One region of the Mesorhizobium ciceri biovar biserrulae genome, then DNA from elsewhere that is predicted to be linked to it. Evidence: riboswitches for the same ligand, from Rfam matches in the RefSeq annotation. Region 1 holds a riboswitch; each other region holds the start of a gene.

Region 1 (7,520 bases):
CCGCTGAACCGTTTTAAGGGCCTATGCTGCAACGCGGCGAGGGTTAGCGCAGCACTTCCAGCGAAGCAAGTCAAACCTTGTTCAAAACATCGACCTGGACGGCATATCGCGGCAAACTGGTCCGATCCGCTCCTGTTTGATTTCCTTCGCTTTTTACTCCACTTTTCTCTCTTGACATGGATGCCGCCAAAACCCTGCTAGCATGGGTTGGAATCAACCATTCGACCCTCGGTCAAAACACGTCAAAGTGATACCTGCATGAAGGAAAAGATCTCGCTCCCGATGGCCCGGCGCATCGCCCTTGCCGCCCAAGGATTCCTCGATCCTCGCCCGACCGGCACGCCCGACCGCCGGCATTTTGCCCGCACGCTCTCCCGCACCGGCCTGTTGCAGATCGATTCCGTCAGCGCGGTGGTGCGCGCTCATTATATGCCGCTCTATTCGCGCCTTGGCCCCTACCCGCTCGCTCTGCTCGACAACGCGGCTGTGACGCGCAAGCGCATGGTTTTCGAATATTGGGCGCACGAGGCCTCCTTCCTGCCGGTCGAGACATACCCGCTGATGCGCTGGCGCATGCAGCGCGCCGAGCGGGGCGAGGAAATGTATCTGGGTCTCGCCAAATGGGGCCGCGAGCACGCCGCCTACATCGAAGAGATCTACCGCGAGGTCGCCGAGCGCGGCCCGATCGCCGCTTCCGCGCTGGAGGGCCAGAAAGGTTCGGGCGGCTGGTGGGGCTGGAGCCATGCCAAACACGCCTTCGAATGGCTGTTCTGGGCCGGCCGCATCACCACGGCGCACCGCCGCGGTTTCGAGCGCTTCTATGACCTGCCCGAGCGCGTGCTGCCGCAGGCGATCCTCGATCTGCCGGTGCCGACGCCTGAGGACGCGCACCGCGAATTGCTGCGCATTTCCGCCCGCGCCCACGGCGTGGCGACTTCAAGCGATTTGCGCGATTATTTCCGCCTGTCGCCGGCCGATATGAAAGGCCGGTTGGAGGAACTGGTTGAAACGGGCGAGTTGCTGCCGGTGCGTGTCGAAGGCTGGGACAAGCCGGCCTATCTTCACCGGGACGCCCGTCTGCCGCGCAAAGTCGAGGCCCGCGCCTTGCTGGCACCCTTCGATCCGGTCGTCTTCGAGCGCTCGCGCACCGAGCGGCTGTTCGATTTCCATTACCGCATCGAGATCTACACACCGGCCGACAAGCGGCAGTATGGCTATTATGTCCTGCCGTTCCTGCTCGGCGACAGGATCGTGGCACGCGTCGACCTCAAGGCCGATCGCCCGGCCAGCATACTGCGGGTCCATGCGGCCTATGCCGAGCCCGGTGCGCCGCCTGAAACCGCTGCGGAGCTGTTCGAGGAATTGAAGCAGATGCAAGGTTGGCTCGGGCTCGAACGCATCGAAGTGACGCCTGCCGGGGATTTGGGGCCGGCGCTGGCCGACATAGCCGTGTCGTAAGCTCGCGTTGACACCGCCGCCCGCAAAAGCCTAAATCCGGTTCCAGATGGTCCCTTGCCCGCAACGGCAAGGGCTAAGAGGGAATGCGGTGCGGGGCAAAATCCCAAATCCGCGGCTGTCCCCGCAACTGTAAGCGAAGAGCCAAGGCCGAAAACCACTGGGAATTCCCGGGAAGGCGGCTACCCAAGGCGATGACTCGCGAGCCAGGAGACCTGCCGTCTGCGACTGTAGAATCCGATCGCCCGGCGGGTTTCCGGGCAAGGAGCCCGATCTTTGGACCACGACAGCAGTTTTTCGGCTGGCACAGCGGATATTTCGTCCGGCCATGATGATGCCTTGGCCGGCGTCACCATCATCGTCTGCGGCTCCTGCCGCAATGAGACCGGCTCCGACGCTCATCCCCGCGCCGGCGAGTTGCTGACGGACGACACGCGCCGCGCCGCCGCTGGCGACGATATCCGCATCCGCAGCGTCGAATGCCTTGGCAATTGCAAGCGGCGCCTCAGCGCCGCGATCCTGCGCGACGGCTGCTGGAGCTATGTCTTCGGCGACCTGACCGCGACCAGCGGCGCCGACCTCGTGACAGGCGCAAAGCTCTTCGCCACCTCGAAAGATGGCCTGATCCCGTGGCGTGGCCGCCCCGATAGCCTCAAGCGCGGCCTCGTGGCCCGCATTCCACCCATCGACATGCTGAAGGATTGACCATGACCACTTCCGTATCCCGCGTTCCCTGCACCGTCGTCACTGGCTTCCTCGGCGCCGGCAAGACGACGCTGGTCCGCCATCTCCTGGAAAACGCCGGCGGCAAGCGCATCGCCATCATCGTCAACGAATTCGGCGACATCGGCATCGATGGCGAGATCCTCAAGGGATGCGGTATCGACACCTGCCCCGAGGAAAACATCGTCGAACTGGCCAATGGCTGTATCTGCTGCACTGTCGCCGATGATTTCGTCCCGGCGCTCGACCAAATCCTGTCGCTGACGCCGAGGGTCGACCATATCCTGATCGAAACCTCGGGCCTGGCACTGCCCAAGCCGCTGGTCCAGGCCTTTCAGTGGCCCAGCGTGAAAAGCCGGGTGACCGTCGATGGCGTCATCGCCGTGGTCGACGGACCGGCATTGGCCGAAGGCCGCGTCGCCAACGACATGGAGGCCCTCCAGGCGCAGCGCGCCGGGGACGAGACGCTCGACCACGACGATCCGGTGGAAGAAGTGTTCGAGGACCAGATCGCCTGCGCCGACCTGATCATCCTGTCGAAGAGCGACCTGATGGACGCCGCCGGCACCGCCCGCGCCAATGCCATCGTTGGCGAACACTCCGCCCGCGCAGTGAAGATTGTGCCGACCTCGCATGGCAAGGTCGATCCCTCCGTGCTGCTCGGGCTCGGTCTCGCCGTCGAGGACGACATCGAAAACCGCAAGTCCCATCATGACGGCGCATTCGACCACGAGCATGACGACTTCGACACGTTCATCGTCGACATTGCCTCGATCGCCAATCCGGACGAGCTGGCAAAGCGCGTCGCCACCGTCGCCGAAGAAGAGAACGTGCTGCGCGTAAAAGGCTTCGTCGAGGTCGGCGGCAAGCCGATGCGGCTCTTGCTGCAGGCCGTCGGGCCGCGCGTCAATCATTACTATGACCGCGCCTGGACCGCGCAGGACGACCGCCGCTCGCGCCTCGTCGTCATCGGCCTGAAAGGGCTGAACCGCCCGGCGATCGAGCGTATACTCGCCGGCTGATTTCGGACACGGATTGCGATGCACATCCTAACCACGACATCCGCCTCGCTCGACGACCTCGCCGAGCCGGTCGATCTGCGGCAGACGCCGGCGGATATCGTGGCGCTGTCCTTCACCGACAGCGACCTCGCCGGACTGGCGGCAGCCTGGAAGGCCGATGCCAACCGCCTGCCCTCGATGCGGCTGGCCGCACTGCGCGACCTGCGCCATCCCATGTCCGTCGACCTCTGGGTCGACAGCGTCGCCCGCCATGCCAAGATCATCCTCGTGCGCATCCTCGGCGGCTACGACTGGTGGCGCTACGGCTGCGACCAGCTTGCCTCGACCGCCCGCGAACGCGGCATAAAACTGGCGCTGCTGCCCGGCGAATGCCGCGACGAGGATCTGCGCCTGATCGAAGCCTCGACGCTGCCGCGCGAGGAGTTGGACGGCCTGCTCGACTATTTCCGCGAGGGCGGCCCGGCGAATATGAGCGCACTGGTGCGGAAATTGGCGCGGCTGGCGGGGTCGGATGCGGAAGTTATCGGCCCGGTGGTGGTGCCGAAAGCTGGTTTTTACGTGCCTGGATGTGGAGTTGTGGAGAAGCGGGACTTATCGAATGCTGGCGCTTACAACGTCAACGCTCCTATCATCCCCATCCTGTTCTATCGCTCGATGCTGCTGGCCGCCGATGTCGCGCCCATCGATGCGCTTGTTGAAGCGCTGCGGCAGCGCGGCATCGACCCAGTCCCGATCTTCGTCTCCAGCCTCAAGGACCCAACCTCCCTCGCCTTCGTGGAAACAGCACTGACGGCGCTGAAGCCCGCCGCCATCATCACCGCGACCGCTTTCGCCTCAGGCGCCGAACCCGGCATCGAAACGCTATTCGACCGCGCCGGCGTGCCTGTCTTCCAGGTCATCGTCGCCACCACCCGCCGCGACATCTGGCAAAACAACCAGCGTGGCCTGGCACCCGCCGACCTCGCCATGCATGTCGTGCTGCCCGAACTCGACGGCCGCGTCCTCGCCGGCGCCATTTCCTTCAAGGGCGAGACCGAGACCGATCCCGCACTCGGCCACCGCGCCTTCGCCAACCGGCCGGAACCGGATCGCGTGGCGCAGGTCGCTGACCGCGTCGCGGCCTTCATCAAGTTGCAGGAGACACCCCGCGCCGGGCGCAAGCTGGCGATCCTGATCCCGGATTACCCTAGCGCTCCTGGTCGAACCGGCTATGCCGTCGGCCTCGACGTGCCGTCCAGCGTGCTCGCCATGCTGCATGACCTGAAGGAGCAGGGCTATGTGATTGAGGGGATTCCGCAGACGCCGCGTGGGTTGCTGGATTTGCTGGAAGCCAGCGATACTGGATTGGCCTTAGATAACTACATTGCCTTCTCGACGGAGTTGCCGACTGCGGCAATCGCTGCGGTCGAAGCTGCTTGGGGCAAAGCGGAAGACGAAACAGGTTTGCGCGGAAGCTTCCCCTTCCGCGCCGCCACCTTCGGCAACATCACCGTCGCCCTCGCCCCCGACCGCGGCCGCTCCGTCGACCGCCGCGCCGACTACCACGACCCGACGCTGCCCCCGCGCCATGCGCTGATCGCCTTCGGCCTCTGGCTGCGCAAGTCGCTCGGCGTCCACGCGCTGGTCCATGTCGGCGCCCATGGCACGCTTGAATGGCTGCCGGGCAAAACCGTTGCTCTGTCGGAAAACTGCTTTCCGGAGATCGTCACCGGTCCCCTGCCCGTCATCTATCCCTTCATCGTCTCCAACCCGGGCGAAGCGGCGCAGGCCAAGCGGCGCATTGCCGCCGTCACTCTTGGCCATTTGCCGCCACCGCTGACCGGCGCCGGGCTGGACGAAAACCAGCACAAGCTCGAGCGGCTGGTCGACGAATATGCGCAGGCCGACGGGCTCGACCGTCGCCGCCGTGACCGACTGGCGAAACTGATCGTCGACACCGCGCAAAAAACCGGTCTCGCCTCCGAAGCCGGCGTTGCGAGAACCGACGCGCCCGACGAGGCGCTGCGCCGCATCGACGCCTGGCTTTGTGACCTCAAGGATTTTGCCATCAAGGACGGGCTGCATATCTATGGCCGCGCTCCGGAGGATGAGCCCGACGCCATGCGCCGCCAGAGCGCTGAAGCCGAGAAGGCGGCGCTGCTTGCCGCGCTCGATGGCGGCCACGTCAAGGCCGGTCCGGCGGGCGCGCCTGCGCGCGGCCGCTCGGACGTCTTGCCCACCGGCCGCAATTTGTTCACCTCGGACCCGCGCACCATGCCGACGCCGACCGCCTATGATTTGGGCAGGGCAGCGGCGGAGGAAGTCGTGCGCGGCTACATGCAGTCGCATGGCGACTGGCCACGCTCGCTGGTCATCGATCTCTGGGGCTCGGCATCGCTGCGCACCGGCGGCGAGGAGATCGCTCAAGGCCTGGCGCTGATGGGCTGCCGGCCGCAATGGGATTTGGCCACCGGCCGCATCACCGGCATCGAAGTGCTGCCGCCGGCCATGCTGGGCCGTCCGCGCGTCGATGTCACCTGGCGCATATCCGGCCTGTTCCGCGACATGTTCCCGACCCAGATCGCGCTGATCGATGCCGCAGCCAACGCGGTTGCCGCGCGCGACGAGGAGGATTCGGAAAACCCACTCGCGGCCAAGACCCGCGCCGACGGCAAGATCAGCCCGCGCATTTTCGGCACCTCGCCGGGCACATACGGCGCCGGCGTCGAGGATCTCATGTCCTCCGGCGACTGGAGCGCGCGCGACGAAATCGGCCGCGCCTATCTCGACGCTACATCGCACGCCTATGGCGGCGCCGGGGGCGAAGGCATCTCCGCGCCCGGCGCCTTCGAGGGCCGCATCGCCGAAGCCGATCTTCTCGTCCACACCGGCGACGACCCCGGCCGCGACATCCTCGAGGGCTCCGCCGATGTGGCCTTCATCGGCGGCTTTTCCGCAGCCGTTGCGGCGCTCGGCAGGAATGCCGACGTCATCGTGCTCGACACCACGGACCCGCAAAAGCCGAAGCCACGCTCGATCAGTGAGGCCGTAGCGCGCGTCGTGCGTGCCCGCGCCGTCAATCCACGCTTCATATCAGGCCAGATGCGCCACGGCCCGCGCGGCGCCTCGGAATTCGCCGAAACCGTCGACCGGCTGATTGGCTTCGCCGAAACCACGCACGCCATTTCGGGAACGCTGATCGAGGCGGTGCATGACGCCTATGTCGGCGATCCCATGGTCCGCGCCTTCATCCTGCGCGAAAACCCCGCCGCCGCAAAAATCATCGCCGAGCGTTTCCTGTCGGCGCGCCGGCGCGGCCTCTGGCATCCCCTGCGCAATTCCATCGACGACGATTTGACGGCCCTGATTGCCGAGGCAGAAGCACTTGGGGTGGCGGCATGAGCGCCTTCTCGCGCCGCGGCGCCTGTCCGGCTTTGTCGGCGCCGATGCAAACCGGCGACGGCCTGCTGGTGCGGCTCAACCCGGTCGCTGGGGGGATATCGCCAGAGTCGTTGATCGGACTAGCCGAATCCGCTTTGCGGCACGGCAATGGCATCATGGAAGTCTCCGCGCGCGGCAGTTTGCAGATACGCGGCCTGACGGCGCAAAGTGCTGCGCTGCTGGCGGCGGAGGTCGATGCGCTTGATATCGCGGTTCGCACCGGCGTGCCGGTCGAGACCGGGCCGCTGGCCGGCATTGATCCGCAAGAGATTGCCGATCCCCGGCCGCTGGCTGAACGTATCAGGGCTGCGATCGAAGAAGCTGGGCTCGTACAACGCCTAGGGCCGAAGGTGTCGGTCGTTGTGGACGGCTGCGGGCAACTCACCATGGATGCGGTCACGGCCGACGTGCGGCTTGCTGCGACGCGCACCGATGCGGGAGTTCGGTGGCGGGTGTCTGTCGCGGGTGACGGGCAGAATGCGAGGCCGCTGGCGTTTGCCGATCAAGGTGCGGCGCGCGATATTGCCGTTGCAGCTCTAAGGATGGTTGCAGAGAAAGGCCGCGAGGCCCACGCAAGGGATTTATCGGAGAGGCAATTAGTGTCTCTGGCGGGTTGGCTATGCTCGACGAGTTTGCGCGAGGCGCCCCGATCTGTCCTGCCGGACATCTCCCCCTCAGGGGGGGAGATTGGCAGCTTCGACGCCGGCTTTTCCTTAACAACACCGGAGATTGGCGAAACCATCGGTGACGGCGTAATCTCCCCCCTAGAGGGGGAGATGTCCGGCAGGGCAAAGGGGGGCGCCTCGCGCAAACCTATCGGCCTTTTCCCCTTAGCCGGCCACGCCACCGCCCTCGGCATCGCCCTGCCCTACGGCAGCATGCCGGCCGACAAGCTCATCA
Region 2 (7,520 bases), 1.8 Mb from region 1:
CCTGTCTTCCATTCCTCTTTCGCCTGTTCGATACGCTCTTTCGACGACGAGACGAAATTCCACCAGATGTAACGCTTCGAACCAAGAGAGGCGCCGCCGAACAGCATGAAATGCGCCCCGGTCTGCGACGACACGACGATCTCGTCACCGGGACGGAACACCAGCAGCCGTTCGGCTGGGAACACATCGCCCGAAATCGAGACCTCGCCTTCCAGCGTGTAAATGGCGCGCTCTTCCGCATCGGCAGGGATTTTCACGCTGGCGCCGGGCGCCAGGCGCAGGTCGGCGTAGAGCGTCTCCGAATCGGCCCTGACCGGGGACCGTAATCCTTGGAAATCGCCGATGATGAGGCGCCCGTTGACGCCTTCGGCATCAATCTGGGGAAGCCTGAGCGCTCCTGTGTTCTCGAACACAGGAGCCACCTCTTCCTTGTCGTCCGGCAGCGCCAGCCATGTCTGCAGGCCGGATACCGACATCGGCGCGCCACGCAGTTCCTCCGGCGTACGCTCCGAATGGACGATGCCGCGGCCGGCGGTCATCAAATTCACGTCGCCGGGCTGAATGACCATTTCGGTGCCGAGGGAGTCGCGGTGCCGGATCTTGCCGTCGAACAGATAGGTGACCGTCGACAGTCCGATATGCGGATGCGGACGGACGTCCAGCGCCTGGCCGGCCCGCAGGATCGCGGGACCCATGCGGTCGAAGAAGATGAACGGACCGACCAACCGCCTTTTTGCCGTTGGCAGGGCACGGTGCACCTGAAAACCACCGATGTCCTTGGCGTTCGGAACGACCATCAATTCGATCTGATCGCTGGCGAACGCATCGCCCACCTCAGGGTCTTTCCCGGGGAAGAAGCTCATGGACTCTCCTTGTCGGTGGTCGAAGGCCGCCTGGCCGCATCAGGCAAAGCGGATGGCCGCCTTTGCCCGCAGCTTGGCCGCCACCTCTTCGCGATTGCGCGGATGCTGATGGGTTTCCAGGGAATCGAGCAGTTCGCGCGCCGAGGCCGCGATGGCGTCGACGGCATGATCGAAGGCGTGCTGGTTCTGCTTCGAGGGTCGCGTCGTTCCGCTCAGCTTGCGGACGAACTGAAGGGCCGCGTCGCGCACCTCGTCATTGGTTGCCGGCGGATCAAAATTGAACAGGGTCTTGATGTTTCTGCACATCGCTTCCGTATCTCCTCTTGTCCTTGAGCTGTTTCAATCGCAACGAGTTATATCCTCGATCATGATCATGTCCAAAAACCGGTGAGGCGAGGCCATCGTTCGGACCGGCCTCAATCCGCGTCGAGCGGCTCCGTTCCAACCGGCTTGCCGTCGCGCGACAGCCTGATCTTCTCGACCTTGTCCTCGGCGGCCTTCAGCAGCCGGTCGCAATGCGCCTTCAGCGCCTCGCCACGTTCATAGATCCTGATCGACTGGTCGAGCGGCACGTCGCCACGCTCCAGATCATCGACGATCTTCTCCAGCGCATCGAGTGCCTGCTCGAAGCTCATCGCCTTGACGTCTTCGTTGGTCTCACCAGCCATCGTTCATCCTTTCATCAGTCGACCGACATGGGCGGCGACCGAAAATGCCAATCCCTGCAGATCGTAGCCGCCCTCGAGCAGGCTGACGAGCCGGTTGCCGCTGTGGCGTGCCGCGCGCTGCATCAGCTGGCCGGTCGCCCAATCGAAATCATCCTCGGTCAGATTGATCTCGGCCAGCGGATCGCGGTGGTGCGCGTCGAACCCGGCCGAAATGATGATCAGGTCGGGCGCGAAATTGTCGAGCGCGGGCAGGACGCGCGACAGGAAGGCATCGCGAAACACTTCGCTGCCGGTCTGCGGCGCCAGCGGTGCGTTGACGATGTTGCCGGCGCCCGTTTCGGTCTTCGCTCCGGTGCCGGGATAAAGCGGCATCTGGTGTGTCGAGCAATAGAGCACCGAGGGATCGTCCCAGAAAATATCCTGCGTGCCATTGCCGTGATGCACGTCCCAGTCGACGATGGCAACGCGCTCGACACCGTGTTTCTTCTGCGCATAACGCGCCGCGATCGCCGCCGTGTTGAACAGGCAGAAGCCCATGGCCGTGGTCTTTTCGGCATGATGGCCGGGCGGCCGGGCGGCGACGAAGACGTTGTCGGCGCGGCCCGAAAAGACATCATCGACGGCGGCGTTGGCGGCGCCGATCGCGGTGATCGCCGCTTGCCAGCTCTTAGGACTGGCAGTGGTGTCGGCATCGATGCGGGCAATCCCCTCGTCGGGAATGGCGGCGCGCACGCGGGCGACGAAATCGGCAGGATGCGCGTAGAGGATGGTGGCCTCGTCGCCTTCCGGCGCCTGGATACGATCGAGCCCGGCAAAGGCTTCCTCATCGAGCACGCGCTCGATGGCACGCAGGCGGTCGGGCCGCTCGGGATGTCCGGGCGGCGTGAGATGCTCGAGGAAGATCGGATGCGTGTAGAGACGGGTGGTCATCGTCCTAATCTAGTGACCCGGATCGACAAAGGCCATGCACGGGCGGCCGATGACTGGGGAAAATCGCGCCTGCGTCCATTCGCGTCGCCGCGGGCATTGGCCTCGCCGGCGCTTCGGCGTAAGGTTCTTGGTACTGCCTGGTGCCCGCCGCAAGCGGGAGAATCGGGAACACGGTTGAATTCCGTGGCGTGCCCAACGCTGTGAGGGGGACCGCGCCGGTAAATGCCACTGTCGATGACGGGAAGGCACCGGACGCGGGTTGATCCCAAGCCAGAAGACCGGCCTGGCAGGCATCGTCATCCGCATGGTCAGGCGGATGACATCACAGCGACGTGCGTCCATTTGGACGCACAAAGTACGCTCTGACCGTTTTGAATCTGCAATCGCAAGGGGACAAGCGATGCCGGAACATATGACCGCTGCCATTGACGATGGATTCGACCAGAATGCGCGCGATGCGGTCTATCGCGCCATGTTCACGCGGCGCGACGTGCGCAGCCATTTCCTGCCCACCGCGATCGATGACGACGTGCTGGCGCGGCTGCTGCTTGCCGCCCATCATGCGCCATCGGTCGGCTTCATGCAGCCATGGAATTTCATTGTCATTCGTGACATCGAGCGACGCGAAAGGGTGCGCGACCTGTTCCTGGCCGCGCGCGAGCAGGAACTGCCGGCGATCGAGGCGGAAAAACAGGCGCTGTACCGCAAGCTCAAGCTGGAAGGCATCTGCGAGAGCGCGCTCAACATCTGCATCACTTGCGACCGGCAGCGCTCGAAAGGTTCGCCTCTGGGACGCTGGCACAATCCGGAGATGGATCTCTACAGCACCGTCTGCGCGGTGCAGAATTTCTGGCTGGCCGCGCGTGCCGAGGGCGTTGGCGTCGGCTGGGTGAGCATCATCGAGGCTGAGGCGCTGAAGCGGCTGTTGGCCATTCCGGATCACGTAACGCCAATCGCCTATCTCTGCGTCGGCCGTGTTTCCGAGTTCGCTTCCAAACCGGACCTTGAAACGCATGGTTGGGGACGGCGGCTGCCGCTGCCGGAACTGATCATGAGCGAGACGTTTTCCGGGCAAGGCGAGACACAGCTGAAGTCCACCGTGGCGCGCCTCAACACCGTTTCTGCCTCACCAGACACCACCTGCCCGGCCGATCAGGGTGTGGCGCCGGCCGTACCCCAGCGCGAACCGCCGAAGGAGGCGAGCGCCTTGTCCTTGAGCTCCCTGAACTTCGACGACGCCTCGGCCAACCGGGCGTCCCAGGCCGGATCCGGCACCTGGCCCGCGATGGTCTTGAAATAGACCTGCATCAGGCAAGCGATGGCGAAAGGCTCGATGAAGGCCGCCTTGAACGCCCAGGCGAAGACGATGGCGAGCACGAAGGCCCAGCCGGCGAGCTGGCCGGGCATCAGGAACAGAATGGCGCCGGCAGGCGCCAGCATCATCAGAAAGATGACGAACGACACGCCCCACATGATGACCGCCAGCCAGACGGCGTTCTTGACCATGACCTTGCCGTTCTGGGCATAGAGCACGACGCCTTGGCGCGCCGTCTCGAAGGGTGAGGCTGAATTGATGCGGATGTTGTAGCCGAGGATGATCTCGTCGACATAGGTCAGCGACAGGCGGATCACCGTGTTGATGAAGGAGACCAGGCCGCTCAGGCCCGGTATCGGCAGGAAGGCGGCGATACCGCCGAGCAGGCCGGTGATGGCGCGGATGGCACCCTTGACGAGTTGGTCGACGACGAAAAGGATATTGGCCTCGGCAAAACGCTGGGCCACGACATCCCTGGCGTAGGCGATCTGGTCCTGACCGCCGGGAATGTCGCGGCCGTCGATCAGATGAACCATGACGGCGATGTGGCCGGCCTTGACGATATAGAGGATGTATTCGCGGATCCAGTAGACCGCGATCGAGACGATGCCAAACCCGACCACGCCGCCCCACAGGGCAAAGGACATGGGCCCGTCGGGATCGGTGGAGATATGGCCGACACCATAGCCGACCGAGGCACCGGTGCCGGTCGCCATGATGTAGGCCAGCGTGATGCCGAAATAGACGATCATACGAAAGACGATGAACGGCCAGGTCCGCATCATGATGGACACCGACCGGCCGATCTCGAAATCCCACATGTGCCCCGAATCTCCGCCTCAGAGATGGTGGAAGAGGATGAACTCAACCCGGCGATTGTCAATTGCCGGCCCCTGACGCCGAAGCGCGACGAATTCGGGGCAACGGTTTTCTTTCGCAGCCTTTCGCCGGCGCGTTGTCTGACGGAGCATCAAACGAAAAACCCGCCTGTGCGGCGGGTCACCGGCGCAAATCAGCACCATGGACGAATATGTACCTTAGCTGAGGGCAGGTGTCAAGAAAAAATTCCTATCGGGAACAGATGCCGGCACGAAAGCTCCGGTGGGAACTCAATTCGACTGCGGATCCGGCTTCTTGAGCAGGCCTTCGAGCAGTTGCTTGAACGCCGTCACCACCTTCTTGGACGTCGCTTCGGGGTCGTCCGAATTGGCGATCCGTTGCGCTGCCTGGCTGCTCGCTCCGTTGATCAGTCGCGAGGCCGTCTCGGGGTCGAGGCTCGAGACAACGACCCCCTCCTCCTGCAGCGCGGTCAGATGGTCGGTCATTGACACGATGCACGCACTGGCATTCGGCCATTGCGCTGGATCCCCCAGCACGGCCGGGCCATCCCGGAACATGATGCGCTGGATTTCCGGCTCCAGCGCCATCTCGATATAGGTCGAGCACTCGTCGACGAAATGCTGCCAGCGGGTCGGCGCTCTCGACGCGACCTCATTGATGCGCGCCGCCATCTCGCCGTCGATCTGGGCTATGACCGCCTGCAGCAGCCCCTTCTTGTCGCCAAAATGATGATAGAGCGCGCCGCGCGTCAGCCCGGCCGAAGCGGTGAAATCATCCATCGAGGCTTCCGCATAGCCTGTTGTGCCGAAGGCATGGCGGGCCGCCGCGATCAGCTTTGCGCGCGTCTCGGCGATCATCTCCTTGCGGGGTCTGTGCATGGCTTCTGGCCCTATTCACATACGTAACGTATGCCAATTGACATACGCGGCGTATGCTCTATTTAACAATCATACGCTTCGTATGTAATTGCCGAATCGTCCTTTGTCGAGGAACCACCCATGCAAAATCCCTATTCGGAAATCTTTCGTGCCCCCGGAGCCAAGGGCTTTGCGGCCGCCGGATTCATGGCGCGCCTGCCGATCGCCATGGCGCCCATCGGCATCGTGGCGATGCTGTCGCAGACGCGTGGCGAATACTGGCTGGCCGGAGCCGTCTCGGCAACATACGCTCTGGCCAACGCTTTCGTTGCGCCGCAGATATCGAGACTGGTGGACCGCCTGGGCCAGACACGGATCGTCGTGCCCACCACCATCATCGCGGTGCTGGCTTTCGCCGTCCTGATAGCGGCGGCCAACCAGGACTGGCCGGTGTGGACGCTGTTCGTGTCGGCCCTACTGGCCGCGGCCATGCCAAGCATGCCGGCGATGGTGCGGGCGCGCTGGACAGAGATTTTCCGCGGACGGCCGCAGATGAACACCGCATTCGCCTTCGAGTCCGCGGCCGATGAACTGGTCTATATCGCCGGGGCATCGCTATCGGTCGGTCTCAGTGCTGCCCTGTTCCCGGAAGCCGGCGTTCTGGTGAGCACATTATTTCTCGCATTCGGATCAGCGGCCTTCATCCTGCAACGCTCGACGGAGCCGCAAGTGCGGCCGGTGGACCATGGCTCAAGCGGCTCGGCGATCCGCCTGCGGCCGGTTCAGATCATCACCTTCGCCCTGATCTTCATCGGCGCGACCTTCGCGACGACGGAAGTCAGCACCGTGGCGATCACCAAGGAGCTTGGCCAGCCCGGCGCCGCCAGCCTTGTCATCGGCGTTTACGCGCTGGGATCGTTCGTGCTCGGCATCATCGTCGGCGCGCTCAGCCTGAAGGCGCCGCTGCAACGCCAGTTGGCCATCGCAGTCGCCCTCGTCGCGCTCGGCACGCTGTTGCCGCTCACCGCCGACACCGTGCCACTGCTGGCGCTGACTGTGTTCATCAGCGGCGTGGCGATCTCGCCGACCTTCATCACCGCCTTCGGCCTGATCGAGCGGCATGTGCCGGAGGCGATGCTGACCGAAGGCATTACCTGGGTCATGACCGGCATCGGCATCGGCATGGCGCTCGGCTCGTTCGCGGCCGGCGCGGTGGTCGATGCGTTCGGTGCCCAGAACGGGTTCTGGGTCTCTGTGGCTTCAGGCACGATCGCGCTGGCCACGGTGCTGCTTGGCCAGCGCAGCCTTGCCACGGCTGAGTGCGAGATGGACGGATGCGAAGCAGCCGCGATTGCTGCGGAATAGTTCCGGCGCGCCCGGGCCTTAGGCCGGGCGCGCCGCTCTAGGCGGCCGGGCCTGAAATATTGACTCTTCTTGGGTGCGCCAATGCCAAAACTATCGTTGGCGCCCCATGCAACATCACCTCTTTTTCGAAGACGAAGCCACATTTCTCCAGCACCCGTCGCGAAGCCGGATTGGCGGGGCGGACGAGGCCGACAACCCGATCGGCACGCAAGGGGCCGAACGCGGTGCGCAGTGCTTCCGTCACCAATTCCGTGGCATAGCCATGTCCCCAGCTCGCCGGATGAAGATGATAGGACAGGTTCAGACCGTCGAAATCCGCCGATACCGTGACGCCGCCGAAGCCGACCAGCTTTTCGTCCGCCTCGACCGCCCAGCGGCCAAAGCCGTGCTTGTCCCAATGACCGATGTCGCGCGTCAGCCGCGCGGCGCTCTGCTGGGCTGTATCCGGGACAGGGTCCGGACGATGAGCAACAAGCTCCCGGCGCGAAAAGAGGTCGATCAGGAAATCCAGATCAGCCTCTTCTGGGCGGCGCAGCAAAAGCCGCTCGCTGCGCTGGCTGGAAGGCAGAGACGCATTCATCCGTCTTCTCCGGCAACCGGATCGGCGGGAGGCTCAGAGGATCTCCGTCTTGGCGATGTGGATGCCAAAACCTTCGAGGCCGACATAGTGGCGTTCGCGCGA
Region 3 (7,520 bases), 2.5 Mb from region 1:
GCCGTGCGCGCGTGAAAAGCTCTGTCCTAGCGGAACTTCAGCAGGAGCGGAGCACACGCCGTGCCAGATGCAGCCGGCTTCAATTCAAACGATGAGGAATGGTCGCAGCTTGCGGCTGGGCGGTATGGCTATTTTGTCGATGTCCGCCACATGCGACGCAGTCAAATCGACACCGACGCTCTTGATGGGTCGACCTCGCCGCCGATATCTCGATAGTGCCAGTGCCCAGGCGGCATCTGCAAGCGTTGATCCCTCGCGTCTGTCGGCCGCTGGCCCTGTGAGGCAGAAGCTCACGGACAAAACCGCCTTCCTCCATTTCGTGGCCGAAATCATCCGTCCTCGGACCAGAATCGGCGTCCCAAATCCTGCCCCGCCGCTCAGCCGTCCAGCGGCCTTCGGCTGGACGACAAGGGTGGACTCGCACGCGTCGACCGACGTCTTCGCGGCTTTTCGATGCCGTCCTTTCTGCTTCAAATTATCCGCGAGGCCCGCGGGTCACATGTTTGCCGGTCACAGTGGCCCAGCGGCCTGCGCCTGCACCTTCTCCCGCAGCGCGCAGGCTGCAGCGATCATGTTGATGAGGGCAGGGCGGACCTCTTCCCATTTCCTTGTCTTGAGGCCGCAGTCCGGATTCACCCACAGCTGGCTGTCCGACAGTCGCTCGCGAGCAAGTTGGGCGAGATGCAAAATCTCGCCGACCTCTGGGACACGTGGTGAGTGAATATCGTAGACGCCGGGACCGATTTCGTTCGGATATTTGGACTTGGTGAAGGCGTCCAGCAGTTCCATTTTGGAGCGCGACGTCTCTATTGAAATCACGTCCGCGTCCAGTTCAGCGATCGAGTCGATGATTTCATTGAACTCCGAATAGCACATGTGGGTGTGAATTTGAGTCGCGTCCTCTACACCCGTCGAGGCGAGCCGGAAGCATTCGACAGCCCAGCCGAGATAATGTTTCCAATCGGACTTCCGCAGGGGCAAGCCTTCGCGAAACGCGGCCTCATCGATCTGGATCACCCTTGCGCCAGCTTTTTCGAGGTCGGCCACTTCATCGCGGATGGCGAATGCGATCTGGCGGCAGACCTCGGCACGGGGTACGTCGTCGCGCACAAAAGACCAGTTAAGAATCGTCACTGGGCCAGTGAGCATGCCCTTCACCGGCTTTTTCGTCAGCGACTGGGCAAATTGCCACCAGAGAACCGTCATCGGATTGGGCCGCGATACGTCGCCGAAGATGATGGGAGGGCGCACGAGCCGGGAGCCGTAACTTTGCACCCAGCCATGCTGGGTGAAGGCGAGGCCGGACAACTGCTCGCCAAAATGCTGCACCATGTCGTTTCGTTCGAACTCGCCATGTACCAGCACGTCGAGCCCGATCTCCTCCTGCCAACGGACGGCCCACTCAGTCTCCTTCTTCAGGAAGGTCTGATAGTCGATATAGCTCAGCCGACCCTTCGCATGAGCGGAGCGTGCCCTGCGCACCTCGGGCGTCTGCGGGAAGGACCCGATGGTCGTCGTCGGGAACAACGGCAGGGCGAGCGTGTCAGCCTGGACTCTCGAGCGCTTGGCAAATGCGCTCTTTCGTTGCTTCATGGCGCCGTCAATGCTGCTGACTCGCCCGCGGACGAGCGGATCATGGGCCTTTGTCGACATTGCGCGCGCGGCGGCCGCCTCATCAGAAGCCTTCAGCCCGCCTGTTACGGCCTCCCAGCCTTCGGACAAGGCTTGGGCCAGCACGAGCAGCTCTTCAGTCTTCTGGGCGGCGAATGCCAGCCACGAACGGACGTCTACATCGAGCGCGGTCTCCATCCGCAGGTCCATCGGCACGTGAAGCAGCGAGCAGGAAGGCGCAATTTCGACGCGGTCCAGCGGCCAACCGGCGATGACCGGCTTGATGCGGTCGAGAATGGCGGTCAGGTTCGCGCGCCAGACATTGCGGCCATCAATCAGGCCAAGTGAGAGCACCAGATCCTTCGGTGCGAGCCGACCAATCGTCTCCAATTGCTCGGGAGCGCGCACGAGGTCGAGATGCAGGCCCGCCAGGCGCAGCGAAAGCGCGGTCTCGAGATTGTCTCCCAGCGGCCCGAAATAGGTAGCCAGCATAATTTTCAACTTGGGCGCGGCTTTCGACAGCTGCCCGTAGGTGAATTCGAAGGCAGCTCTTTCGTTCGGGTTGAGATCGAGCACAAGCGCCGGCTCGTCAATTTGCACCCAGTCGGCCCCCGAGAGCTCCAGCCTCTGCAGCAGTTGCTCGTAGACGGGCAGCAGCCGCGGTAGCAGCGCTATGGGATTAAAGCCCTGATCGGGAGACTTCGCCAGCTTGAGGAAGGTCACCGGTCCAAGGATGACCGGGCGTGTATGGATGCCGAGCTCTTTTGCCTCCAGAAAGTGATCGACTGGTTTGGTTGACGAGAGGGCGAATGTCTGATCGTCGCCCAGCTCCGGCACGATGTAGTGGTAGTTCGTGTCGAACCATTTGGTCATTTCCATCGCGGTTACGCGCTGCCCCTGAACTGCATGCCCGTGACTGGCCTGTCCGCAACCCGCGGTATCGCCTTGCGTGCCGCGCGCCATCGCGAAGTAGATGTCGAGCGGGACCTCGCCGCCCGTCCAGCCGTAACGAGCTGGCACGGCGCCGACCATTGCCGCGGTGTCGAGCACATGGTCATAAAGTGAGAAATCGTTCGACGGGATTTTCGACACGCCGCGGTCGTGCTGCTCGCTCCAACTGGCGGCACGCAGTGCCTTCGCCGTCGCCAGAAGGTTGGCAGCAGACGATTTTCCGGACCAGTAGCTTTCGAGCGCGAATTTCAGTTCTCGCCGGCGACCGATACGCGGCACGCCAAGCGTTGCTATGGGAACTTGCCGGGAGACATTCATTCCATACCCCGATGGTTGGGGCGGGGACAAGGAAGGCGCTAGCAGGCCGGCATCGACGCCGAGCTGCCGCGGCCACCAGACACCCCGCCTGTGGACGTTGTTTACCGAGGCAGGTCTCCTGGCTCGCGGGTCACAGCCTCTGCCCCGTCTTCCCGGGGCAGTTCGCCCCAGTGACATTGATGGGTTTGGCTCGCCGCTTACAGTTGCGGGGCAGCGCCGGCATTGCACCGGCTTCCCACTTAGCTCCGCTACGGCAACACCTTGCGGAGAACCACGACATGCGGACAATCGCAGTAGCCCACTTTCTTGTCAATGCCGTATAAAGAAATGTTTATGTCTTTATGTGAATTGTTAGCCTGCGGCGTGCTTCCAAATTCCATGTCGCCGTCGAGCTGAGCCTTCTGCGCGACTCTCCGGTGTGTGCAGACTGTGGCTGGCCCCTCGGGCGATCTGCCTTTTGTACGATCCCGTCTCAAAACGATTTCATCAAAAACGGCGCGTGTTGGCATTCATGATGGGGCGGTAGTACTGGACCGAAGTGCGACAACGTTCCTCAGCCTCAACAATTAGAAATTGGGAGAAAAACCGGCATCCTTCTCGAACTGGTACGCGTTCGATTTAAACGCGCTTGTCTGGACAGCCTGCACAACGGGAAGGTGGGCAATACGTGGCCGAAAAGCTGCCCTACAACAGCCCCGCCTGCTCAGCCTCGCGGCGCAGATTCTGCCGGGGCCTCGGGCCGATCTGCTGGATCACCAATCCGGCGGCCAGCGAGCCAAGGTCGCCGCAGGTCTGCAGATCGCGGCCTTGCGTGTAGCCATGCAAGAAGCCGGCAGCATAGAGATCGCCGGCACCCGTTGTGTCGACCAGTTCATTGATGGCGGTCGCCTTGATCACCACGGTCTCGTCGCCGCGCACGATCACCGAACCTTTTTCCGAGCGGGTCACGGCGGCGATGCGGCAATCCTTGCGGATCTGCGCCAGCGCCTCGTCGAACGAGGATGTCTGGTAGAGCGATTTGATCTCGTGGCTGTTGGCAAAGACGATGTCGACCGTGCCCGAACGCATCAGCTCGAGGAATTCGTCGCGGTAGCGGTCGACGCAGAACGAATCCGACAGGGTCATCGACACTTCGCGGCCCGCCGCGTGCGCCAGCTTTGCCGTCTGCCGGATCGCCTCCTTGGCGCGCGGCGGATCCCACAGATAGCCTTCGAAATAGGTGACCTTGGCGCCCGAGGCCTTGTCGGCCTCGACGTCTTCCGGGCCGAGCTCGACGCAGGCGCCGAGATAGGTGTTCATCGAACGCTCGCCATCGGGGGTGACGAAGATCATCGAGCGCGCCGTCGGCGGCTCGCCCTTGAGCGGCTTGGTGTCGAAGGCAACACCCTGGGCATGGATGTCATGGGCATAGATTTCGCCGAGCGGATCGTTGGACACCTTGCCGAAGAAGGCGGCACGGCCGCCGAAACTGGCGACACCGGCTGCGGTGTTGCCGGCGCTGCCGCCGGACGCTTCGATCGCCGGCCCCATGCGGCTGTAGAGCAGTTCGGCGCGCCTTGTGTCGATCAGGTTCATCGCGCCCTTGATGATGCCGTTCGTCTCCAGGAACGCCTCGTCGCACTGGGCGATGATGTCGACAATGGCATTACCGATACAAAGCACGTCATAGCTCGGCATCAAAATCTCCGCCAAACACCCGAGCCGGCTTCTTGCCACGCCTTAGCGGGTGTTTCTTACGAGTGTGGAATGGGTCGCCCTATGCCGACGGATCCGATAACCGTGCATCACGCAGCTGCCGGTCCTGCCTCTCGCAACAGCTCGTCAGCTCTGTCCGTCTTTTCCCAGGTGAACTCCGGCTCTTCGCGGCCGAAGTGTCCGTATGTCGCGGTCTTGCGGTAAATCGGCCGTAAGAGATCAAGCGCCTTGATGATGCCTTTCGGCCGGAGATCGAAAAGCTCAAGGACGGCGCGCTCGATCCTTTTTTCATCAACCTTTGCGGTTCCGAATGTATTGACGAGGACTGACACCGGTGCGGCGACACCGATCGCATAAGCAAGCTGAACCTCGCACACCTCCGCAAGGCCGCTGGCAACGACGTTTTTTGCGACGTACCGCGCCGCATAGGCAGCAGATCGATCGACCTTCGACGGATCCTTGCCCGAAAAGGCGCCACCGCCGTGACGCCCCATCCCGCCGTAGGTATCGACGATGATCTTGCGTCCGGTGAGCCCGCAGTCGCCGCGCGGCCCACCGACCACGAACCGGCCTGTTGGATTGACCAGGAACCTTATCCTCGTCGTATCCAGGTCGTCGTGAGGCAAGACCGGCCTTATGATCTCCTCAATGACGCCTTCGCGGACCGTGGCTTGTGAGACCTCCTCGTCATGCTGCGTCGACAGGACTATGGTATCAAGCGCTACCGGGCGCAAACCCTCATAGCGGACGGAGACTTGAGATTTAACGTCCGGGCGAAGCCAGCCAAGGCGTCCGGTTTGGCGCACCTCTGCCTGTTTTTTTGTCAAATCGTGAGCAAGTTGGATTGGCAACGGCATCAATGTTTCGGTCTCGTTGCACGCGTACCCGAACATGAGGCCCTGATCCCCTGCTCCCTGATCGAGATCCTGCCCTCGTCCCTCGTCGACGCCCTGGCTGATGTCGGGCGACTGCTCGGTCAAGGCCAAAATCACGGCGCAACGACGGCCGTCAAAGCCGATCGCATCGTCGTCATATCCAATGTCCAAAATGATATCGCGGGCAACTTGGCTGTAATCGATCTGCGTGTGGCTGGTGATCTCGCCAGCCAGAACGACCATCCCTGACTTCACCAACGCTTCACAAGCAACTCGGGCCTTAGGATCCTTGCGAAGGATCGCATCAAGCACGCCATCTGAGATATTGTCGGCCATCTTGTCGGGATGTCCCGCGCCGACGGATTCGGAAGAGAACACGAATTGTCTGGTCATGGAATGTCCTCGCTTCAAACGTTGGAATTGGATGTGACAGTTGATCCGGCCGCCTTACCTGTCGGAGATGCCAGGCACGTCGAACGCAGCGCAGAAATCGGCAACGTCTCTGCGGACGCGGGCATGGACGTCCGAATCATCGGGCTGGCGGCAAACCAGGTCGATGAAGGCTGCGATCTGCACCATCTCCGCCTCGCGCATGCCCACAGACGTTACTGCTGGCGTGCCTAAGCGTATGCCGCTGGTGAGCGCGGGATGGCGCCGGTCGCCCGGCACCATGTTGAAGTTCGTAATGATCCCTGCTTGCGACAATCGCTCGGCATAGTCTTTCCCAGACAGCGGCCGGTCCCTAAGATCAAGGATCAGCATGTGATTGTCAGTGCCCCCAGTGACGAGTTCATAACCTCGCTCCAGAAGCGCCTGGGCCAGAGCCTTGGCGTTGTTGACGATCTGCTGACCGTACACACGGAAGGATGCATTGCCTGCTTCGTGCAGAGCGACAGCAAGCGCGGCAATCGTATTCATGTGCGGTCCGCCCTGGAGGAGAGGGAACACGGCACGGTCTATGCGTTTGGCCAGATTGTGTTTGCTCTTGGAATGGTAGAGCGCTTGATAGCGGTCTTCATTCCTTGACAAGATGAAGCCACCGCGAGGGCCGCGGAGCGATTTGTGAGAGGTGCTGGTGACAACATCGCAACGGCCAACAGGGTTTGGATGCACTCCTGCGACAACGAGACCGCTGATGTGGGCGATGTCGGCCACCAGATAGGCGTTCACCTCCGAAGCGATTTCGGCCATTGCCTCATAGTCAAAGATACGCGGATAAGCAGTTCCGCCGACCCAAATGAGCTTCGGTCGTTCCCGTTTGGCCGTCTCGCGCAAGCGGTCATGGTCAATCTGCTGCGTCTTTTCGTCCAGCCCGTACGGAACTCGCTGATAGTCAGTGCCGGAGAAGTTCACGGCCCAACCGTGCGTCAGATGCCCTCCGCCGGGGAGGGTCAAGCCCATCATCTTGTCTCCCGGACACAACAGCGCTCGACAGACAGCCTGATTGGCCGGCGAGCCGGAATAAGGCTGCACGTTGGCGTGTTCACAGCCGAACAGCGCCTTCAATCGCTCTATGGCGAGGTTTTCAAGCTCATCGACAATCTCGTTTCCGGCGTAGTAGCGCGCGCCGGGATATCCCTCGGCATACTTGTTGGTGAAAATAGACCCGGTCGCTTCCAGCACCGCGGAGGACGCGAAGTTCTCCGAGGCGATAAGTTTGAGGGTCGTCCGCTCCTGGCGCTCCTGTCTTAAAAGCAGCTCGTGAACGCGAGAATCTGCGACAGCCAGGTGAGGCCACTCGCAAGTGTCAAGCTCCGCGATCGCGCCGCCAGTCGAATTGTTCATATCAGCTTCGCGCTCCATTGAGACTAAGTTTCAGGACAAGCAGGCGGCCACCTTGGACCGCGCGCCCTGTATCGCCTCCAGGCGCTGTAGGTCTTGTCTGTGATGGCCATCGCCGTGCGGCAGGAGATCAACCAACAATTGAACCAAGCCGCCGTCCGCGCCTCCTGCTTCGAGGTGGTACGAAGGCCAAGGACGCTGTTCGTTGCCGAGAAGAAAGCCGGCTCTGGCGAGCTGGCGGACGTGTGCGACCACGTGCTCGCGAGACAGACTCAGAACTTCTGCTAG
Region 4 (7,520 bases), 3.0 Mb from region 1:
GGCGCCAAGGCAATCATGGCATCCCTGCGCGACACCGGCACGATCGAACTTGCCCCGCCTCCGCCGATATGTGGCACCACCAGCGCAACGATGTCCAGGGTTTCGGGCACCGGCCGTGGCGCAATGTCGTCAATGTGAAAAGCATGCTTGCCTTGCCAGTTGAGCGGACCGTGCGCCTTCAGCCGGTGCTTCAGCCCAAGTCGCGCGAATCCCTGGGGATCCTGCTTGAGTGTTGAAAACAACGGGCGGGCAGTCACGCCGTTGGAGAGGTCGACCAGCACATAATCGTCGCCGACGCTGTCCAGCCCGTGGAGGAGGCCGGCGGCGACGGTCCCGGATTTCCCGGCGCCGCCCGCGCCGGCCAGCAGTACGCCCCTGCCCTTGGTGCCGAGCGTCCCCGCATGGGCCAGCCGCATGCCACGTGCCGCATATTCCCAATGGAGGAAGGGGCGCAGCGGCGCTCCCGGCTCCCAGGGTGGAAAGGCATCGGCCGAGGCCATCAATTGCACGCCAACGCGACGTTGCGGATCATAGAACTGCCAGAAATCCAGGTCATGGAAATGGTTGCCGCGCAATCCGGCTTCCGCCAGCCTGGTGGCCAAGCCATGCTGCGTGAAGGGTCCTTGGCCCCATCTGGCCGGTGCCGCGATGCCGTCAATGCCGGGATGTGCGACGAAGATGCGGCAGATGTCGGCAGGCGCTCGGTTGTCCGGAGCCGTGACAAAGCCATGAGCGAAGGCATCCGCGAACGCGCCGGCACTCACATGCGCGGTCAACTCCAGATGCGGCAAGCCCACCTTGCAGGTCAGTGGATAATGCGCGGCGCTGCTCTGCGCTTGCGCCAGGACATGACGTGCGTAGTCAGTCAGGTTTTCGAGAGTGACGTTTGGCATGGTCTGCCTGTTCCGGAGCTGTCCGGCAACGAGAGCCTGGCGGGCGCCTCAGTTGGCCTGCTTCACCGCGGGCCAGCCGAGAGGCTCCTCGACCTCGTGGATGGGATCGACGACAATGAGGTCGGCAAGGTCGTCATGGATGTCGACCTTGAGGGGCTCGCCGGCAGCGGCGAGCTGAGCCAGCAATTCGCTGGGAACCGGTCTTGCCACGCCATCGGTTGCGGCCGCCAGCAAACCGAATTCGAGCAATTGTGAAACAAAGCCGTCAATCGCGGCGGCATCGAGGGCGCCAATTCCGGTCGCGGCGCCGACCAGTTCGGAGGCAGGCACGCCGGACGACAGTGCATCCCAAAGCCTGCTGCCTGAATCAGAGAAGCCGAAATATTTACCGGTGATCAGGTCGAGAACGACGGCTTCGCCATCGAAGGATTCAAAGACGATATCCTTGCTGGCAATGGCATATACGCCGGATTGTCGCATGTTTGCTCCCCGCCGAAGCAGGCCGCGGAGATGATCTTCGGGCCCTACGGTCAACCCCACCGTTGCAGGCGTCTAACCATTTGCAGGGTTTTTGGCAAGATGGCGTAGGCCCGGGCGAGCGCAGCTGCAGGCCGCGCGGGCATGGACAGTCTCTGACCGTGCCTGCCGGTCACGCCTCGATTTCAAGCGCCGAAAGCGGCTTCGAGCAACAGGCGAGGATAAAGCCGTCCTCGATTTCGTGATCGAGGATGCCGCCATTGTGGCTCATCTCCACGTCGCCCGCGACCTTCCTCACCTTGCAGGTGCCGCACAGGCCGAACTCGCAGGCGGCGGGAATCCGCACCCCCGAGGCGCGTGCCGTCTGCAGCACGGTCTGGCCGGCGACGCATTCGGCATCGACATCGGAATGCGAGAACCGGATCGGTGTCACGGCCTCCACGGCGGCAGCGGCGCCGTCTTCCGCCGGCGGCGAGAACGGCGCCGGGATCTCCTCCACGGCAGGCGCGGCAAAGCTTTCCTGATGGTATTTCGCCATGTCGAAGCCGGCGGCGTCCAGCATGCCGCGCACGGCGCGCATGAAAGGATCGGGGCCGCAGCAGAAAATCTCGCGCTCGCGGAAATCGGGCGCCAGCAATGGCAGCCGGATCGCGTCGATGCGGCCCATATGGCCGAACCAGCCCTCGCGGCTTGACCGCTCCTCGATCATGAAGCCGAGCGACAGCCCAGGCATGCGGCTGCCGAGCAGTTCGAGCTCCTTGCGGAAAATGATCTCTTCCGGGCGGCGCGCGCAGTTGACGAAGCCGACATCGGTCCATGGCGCGCAGTCGTTCAGCCAGCGCAGCATCGACATCATCGGCGTCACGCCGGAACCGGCCGAAATGAACAGGTATTTGGCGGCCGGGTGGCTGTGCAGCGAGAAGTCGCCGGTCGGCCCATAGGCCTTGACGTGCGAACCGGGCGTCAGATGGTCGAACATCCAGCGCGTACCGGTGCTGCCCGCCTGCGCCTTGACCGTCACCGCGATCGAGAACGGCCGCGACGGCGAGGACGACAGCGTGTAGGTGCGCATCAGCGGCCCGTCCGATGTCGGCAGTTCCAGAGTCACGAACTGCCCCGGTTTGTAGCGGAACCAGGTCTGGTTGTCGGAGCGGAAGGTGAAGGTCTTCACGTCAGGCGCTTCGTCGCTGACGCCGATCACTTCCAGCACCTGCAGCCTGTCGTTCCAGGGCGTCATCTGGTCGAGATGGCGATAGAGGCCAAGGTCCGTCATCGCATTCATCCTCTTATCCCCTGGGCTAGGCGACGCTGCGCAGGGCCGGCCGGCCGCCTTCGGCAAGGCGCGGCCCGATGAACGACGCGTACCACTCGACGAACTGGATCACGCCGCCCTCATGCAGCTCCGAATAGGGGCCTGGTTCATAGGCAGGCGACAGGATGCCGAAGGCGTTTTCCTCGACGATGCGGCGGTCCTGGTCGTTGGTCTCGATCCAGACATGGGTGAGCTCAGCGAGGTCGTAGTCGACGCCTTCGACCGCATCCTTGTGGACGAGCCATTTCGTTGTCACCGCGGTTTCCGTGGCACTGATCGGCAGCACGCGGAACGTAACGGCGTGGTCGCCGAGGATATGGTTCCAGGTCGTCGGATAGTGATAGAGCAGCAAGGAGCCGATGCGGTCGGTTGAAACGCTGTCGGACAAGTTCTTCTGGACCGCCCGTTTTCCCGTCATGGTGTAGCTGACGGCATCGCGCAGCAGCGGCGCGCGGGTGGCGCGGTACTGCCCTGCCGGATCGATGCGGAATTTGCTCGGCAAGCCTGATGCCTCGCATTTGGCCCAGTGTGCGACCATTTCAGGGTCGCTGTCGGCGCCATGGACGCCGGTTATGGTTGGAGCCTCGGGGAAGGTCTTGCACAACTCGGGATGATTGGCGGCGCAGTGGTAGCACTCGCGGTTGTTTTCCCAGACCAGCTTCCAGTTGCCCTTCTCGACGATCGTGCTCTCGAAGGCGATCTTTGCTTCACGCAGCCGGTGCGGCAAGAGATAGGGTTCGATCATCGCCCGCATCGGCGCGAAATCTGCCGGTTCCTTGGCCAGGCAGATGAAGATGTAGCCGCCGACGCTCTCGCAGGCGACCGGCTTCAGGCCGAAATCACTCTTGTCGAAACCGTCGGCCATCTGGCGGGCAAACAGCAGGCGGCCGTCCAGCTCATAGGTCCACTGATGATACGGGCAGACGAGCTTTGCCGCGGTACCCTTCTCCGTGTTGCACACGCGGCTGCCGCGATGGCGGCAGGAATTGTGGAAGGCGTTGATCTTGCCGTGCTGGTCGCGGACAAGGACGACCGGATAGTCGCCGACCTGCACGGTGATGTAGCTGCCCGGCTTAGGCAGTTCGCAATCATGGCCGATGAACAGCCAGTCGCGATACCAGATCAGCTCCATGTCGAGCTTGAAGTAGTCTGGATCGGTGTAGAAGGGCTGCTCCAGCGAAAAGCCTTGCCGGCGCCCCTTCAGGAGCCTCAGCATGTCGTTGCGGATATCCATGTCCTGTCCTCGTTTCTAAGGACTGAACTGGTGGTGATGGAGGAAGGATTGAAACACAGGCCGGCTGTGTGCCGGACATGCGCTATCCACCTCTTGACCGCCCACCGCGATCAGTCGAGTCTAAAAATCTCGGGCTGGTTTCCGGGCTCTGGAGTTGTCCTTGCGGACCATCGCGACACCTTCCCAGGCGGTTGCCCAGTGGTCTCCCGTTGCGACTTGAACTCCACCACCGTTGCGGGGGCAGCGCCGGATTCTGACCGGCTTCCCAATTCTCCGCCTCGTCGTCACGAAGCGGCACCTGAGATGGTATGATCTAACCACGATCGCGGGCGCGCCGTCGGCATGAAAACGACATCGTATCCATGCGGCGCGACACGGCATGCGAAACGCTACTGCAGATCGTCGCGGGCCGAGATCCCACCTCCCGGGCGGCCATTTGCCGGCTGCGATCTTCCCGAATCCGACCCTTCGCGGGGGTCAAAAAAAGGTTAATGGTTTCGAAAAGTGACTATTAGCTCGCCCTAAAATCGAACCGAACGGTTCGTTTCTGTTGACGGTGCGTGCAGGACGGTGTGAACGCTGGGCCTCTGAAACAGTCAGTGATCCATCAAGTGTCTATACCTAACACACTGATATGAAGAAGAAAAATACATCCCTAGATTCCGTTGGCACAATTTCAAGGTGTGGATTCATGGTCCACACGGAACAACTTCGTGATTGGAAAAGACGACCTTGCCCTCCCACATCGGGGCTGTCCGAACGACGCGATTTCATTTCCAAGACACGCCGCTAGACGGACGGAAAAAAGACGATACTGGAGTACCAAAAATGAAAAAGATCATTCTCACTGCCGCAGCCCTTCTGGCCATTTCCGGCAGCGCCTTCGCTGGTAGCGACCACTACGGTTCGAACGCCGCGGCAGCCACTGCTGTCGACAGCTCGTACACCGCTTCGACCAAGAAGTCGGAACCGGCTGCTCAGGCGCCTGCCCAGGGTGCTGACCGCAACCTCTTCGGCAACAACTAACAGCCGATTCCCAGTTTCCCGGTCGACGGCGGGCTTGCCCGCCGCCCTGGCGAAATTCAGACATTCAGGAGTATTCAAGATGAACAAGATCCTCATTGCTGCCGCCGCCGTTCTGGCCATCACCGGCAGTGCCTTCGCCGGCAGCGACAACTTTGGCTCCAATGGTGCCAATCAGCCTGCCGCCACGACTTCGGTCGACAGCACGCGCACCTCTTCGGTACGCAACACCGGTTCGCCGGTTTACAAGCTGCTGAACTCGTCGGGTGACACCACCCAGAAGTCTGCTCCGCAAGGTGCCGACCGCAACCTCTTCGGCAACAACTAACAACCGAAGTCGATCTCCAAGTCAAAGAGCGGCGGGCCCGGCCCGCCGCTCTTTTTTGTGCCTGACACGGTAATTGCGGTTAAGCCGCCTTTGCTTCCACTTCATGCAACGCGAAAGAACGTCCATCCGCGTCGAAGATATGCAGGTCCTCGCCATTTGCGCTCAGCCGCAATGTCGAGCCGCGCTTGACCTCGACATTGCCGGGCAGCTTGGTCACCAGCGGCAGATCGGCGCGGCCGATGTCGACATAGACAAGCTGCACCTCGCCGAGTTGCTCGACATAGTCGACCGTCCCCTCGAACAGATAGTCCGCGCCGCTGGCGATGATCAGGTCCTCCGGCCGCACGCCAAAGCTCACCGCAGCGCCCTTTGCCGAAGCCGGCGTCGCAATCGGCACGGTCGCCTTGCGTCCGCCGACATGGCTGACGAAGGTCGGGTTTCCGGTCTTTTCGATGGTCGCCGGCAGGATGTTCATGGCCGGCGAGCCGATGAACTGGGCAACGAACAGATTGCCGGGCTTCTTGTAGAGGTCCATCGGCGTGCCGACCTGCTCGATATGGCCGTCCTTGAGCACCACGATGCGGTCGGCCAGCGTCATCGCCTCGACCTGGTCGTGGGTAACGTAGATCATGGTCGTGTTGGGCATCGATTCCTTGAGCTTGGCGATCTCGATGCGGGTGGCGACGCGCAGCGCGGCGTCGAGGTTCGAAAGCGGCTCGTCGAACAGGAACACCTTCGGATTGCGCACGATGGCGCGGCCGATGGCGACGCGCTGGCGCTGGCCACCCGACATCGCCTTGGGCAGGCGGTCGAGATATTTGGTCAGTTGCAGGATCTCGGCGGCCTGGCGCACGCGGCGGTCGATCTCGGCCTTGTTCTCTTTGCCGATCTTCATCGAGAACGCCATGTTGTCGTAGACGGTCATGTGCGGGTACAGCGCGTAGGACTGGAACACCATGGCGATGCCCCGCTTCGACGGCGGCACGTCGTTCACCACTTCGCCGGCTATTCTGAGTTCGCCGGAGGTGATTTCCTCGAGCCCGGCGATCGACCTCAGCAATGTCGACTTGCCGCAGCCCGACGGGCCGACGAAGACGATGAACTCGCCCGACTTAATATCGAGGTCGATGCCGTGGAGAATGTTCAGATTGCCGTAGGACTTCTTCACTTGTCTTAGCGTGACATCGGCCATTGGTTTCCTCCAGTGATTGGAAATTCAGTCGAGACGCCCGAACCAGGCGCCGTAGCCGCCAAGCTCGATGGAACCGCTGCTCGCCTGCCCCGAAAATCCGTGCCCGGGCAGAGGTTGCAGCGATCGGCCGCCAAGGTCAACCTTGGCCCGCCCGGCTCCCAGATTGAAGACGCAGACGATCTGCTCGTTGCCTGCGCGGCGCGTGAAGGCGACGGTATCTCCCTCACTTTCGATGAAGGTGATGTCGCCCTTGGCCAGCGCCGGATGGGCACGCCGGAAGGTGAGAAAGCGCCGGTAGTGCTCGAGCAGCGAAGCCTCGTCGCCCTGCTGGACATTGACCGCTTGCGCCAAATGCTTGGCCGGCACCGGCAGCCAGGGTTTTGCCTGGGAGAAGCCGCCATTCTTGGCGCCGCCGTTCCACACCATCGGTGTGCGGCAGCCGTCGCGGCCCTTGAATTCAGGCCAGAAGCGGATGCCGTAGGGATCCTGCAAATCCTCGAACCGAAGGTCGGCCTCGCCGAGCCCAAGTTCCTCACCCTGATAGATGCAGACCGAACCGCGCAAGGACATCAGCAGCGCCGAGATGACCTTCAGGTAGGCGGTCGGGTCGGGCTCATTGGCGGCCCAGCGCGAGGCCGGGCGCATTACATCGTGGTTGGAGAAGGCCCAGCACGACCAGCCATCGCTGGCGACCTTGCCGAAGGATTCCAGCACCGAGCGGACCTTGCCCGCGCTGATCTTTTCCGGCGCCAGGAAATCGAAGGAGTAGCACATGTGCACGCGCTTGCCGCCGGCGGTGTAGGCGGCCACCACTTCAAGCCCACGCTGCGAATCGCCGACCTCGCCGACCGCTGCGGTTGCCGGATATTCATCGAGCAGGGCACGGAACCGTTCGAGGAAGCCGAGGTTCTCGGGCCGGCTCTTGTCGTAGAGATGGTCCTGGTAGTTGTAGGGGTTGACCGCCGGCGCGGTCTGGTCGTTGCGCTCTTCCGGCGGCAGCGGCGGGTTGTTTTCCAAGCCCTGGCTGTGGAAGTAGAAATTGATGGTGTCGAGCCGGAAAC

Evidence for each region. A riboswitch is a leader RNA that binds a small molecule or an ion and turns the genes downstream of it on or off. The one in region 1 is predicted to bind cobalamin.
Region 2: another riboswitch for cobalamin. It lies ahead of bluB (5,6-dimethylbenzimidazole synthase); the one in region 1 lies ahead of A4R29_RS17045 (DUF1636 family protein).
Region 3: another riboswitch for cobalamin. It lies ahead of metE (5-methyltetrahydropteroyltriglutamate--homocysteine S-methyltransferase); the one in region 1 lies ahead of A4R29_RS17045 (DUF1636 family protein).
Region 4: another riboswitch for cobalamin. It lies ahead of A4R29_RS01505 (aromatic ring-hydroxylating oxygenase subunit alpha); the one in region 1 lies ahead of A4R29_RS17045 (DUF1636 family protein).

What each region holds. Positions count from the first base shown of each region.
Region 1 covers NZ_CP015064.1:3,643,656-3,651,175, forward strand. Annotated here, with positions in the region: gene A4R29_RS17040 (winged helix-turn-helix domain-containing protein) at 259-1,458, shown strand; cobalamin riboswitch at 1,489-1,692, shown strand; gene A4R29_RS17045 (DUF1636 family protein) at 1,732-2,160, shown strand; gene cobW (cobalamin biosynthesis protein CobW) at 2,163-3,200, shown strand; gene cobN (cobaltochelatase subunit CobN) at 3,219-6,581, shown strand; gene cobG (precorrin-3B synthase) at 6,578-7,520, shown strand, end outside.
Region 2 covers NZ_CP015064.1:1,805,025-1,812,544, reverse strand. Annotated here, with positions in the region: gene A4R29_RS08070 (pirin family protein) at 1-863, opposite strand, end outside; gene A4R29_RS08065 (DUF2277 domain-containing protein) at 903-1,169, opposite strand; gene A4R29_RS08060 (exodeoxyribonuclease VII small subunit) at 1,280-1,531, opposite strand; gene A4R29_RS08055 (histone deacetylase family protein) at 1,535-2,461, opposite strand; cobalamin riboswitch at 2,583-2,762, shown strand; partial or broken gene bluB (5,6-dimethylbenzimidazole synthase) at 2,766-3,491, shown strand; gene A4R29_RS08045 (hypothetical protein) at 3,614-4,597, opposite strand; gene A4R29_RS08040 (TetR/AcrR family transcriptional regulator) at 4,886-5,494, opposite strand; gene A4R29_RS08035 (MFS transporter) at 5,615-6,838, shown strand; gene A4R29_RS08030 (GNAT family N-acetyltransferase) at 6,876-7,418, opposite strand; gene ribB (3,4-dihydroxy-2-butanone-4-phosphate synthase) at 7,452-7,520, opposite strand, start outside.
Region 3 covers NZ_CP015064.1:1,191,825-1,199,344, forward strand. Annotated here, with positions in the region: gene metE (5-methyltetrahydropteroyltriglutamate--homocysteine S-methyltransferase) at 511-2,856, opposite strand; cobalamin riboswitch at 2,972-3,171, opposite strand; gene A4R29_RS05255 (adenosine kinase) at 3,565-4,557, opposite strand; gene metK (methionine adenosyltransferase) at 4,665-5,843, opposite strand; gene A4R29_RS05265 (serine hydroxymethyltransferase) at 5,898-7,235, opposite strand; gene A4R29_RS34950 (hypothetical protein) at 7,338-7,520, shown strand.
Region 4 covers NZ_CP015064.1:300,097-307,616, forward strand. Annotated here, with positions in the region: gene A4R29_RS01490 (hypothetical protein) at 1-893, opposite strand, end outside; gene A4R29_RS01495 (PqqD family protein) at 942-1,373, opposite strand; gene A4R29_RS01500 (FAD-binding oxidoreductase) at 1,543-2,643, opposite strand; gene A4R29_RS01505 (aromatic ring-hydroxylating oxygenase subunit alpha) at 2,669-3,916, opposite strand; cobalamin riboswitch at 4,032-4,233, opposite strand; gene A4R29_RS01510 (DUF680 domain-containing protein) at 4,745-4,942, shown strand; gene A4R29_RS01515 (DUF680 domain-containing protein) at 5,022-5,267, shown strand; gene A4R29_RS01520 (ABC transporter ATP-binding protein) at 5,347-6,459, opposite strand; gene bglA (beta-galactosidase BglA) at 6,484-7,520, opposite strand, start outside.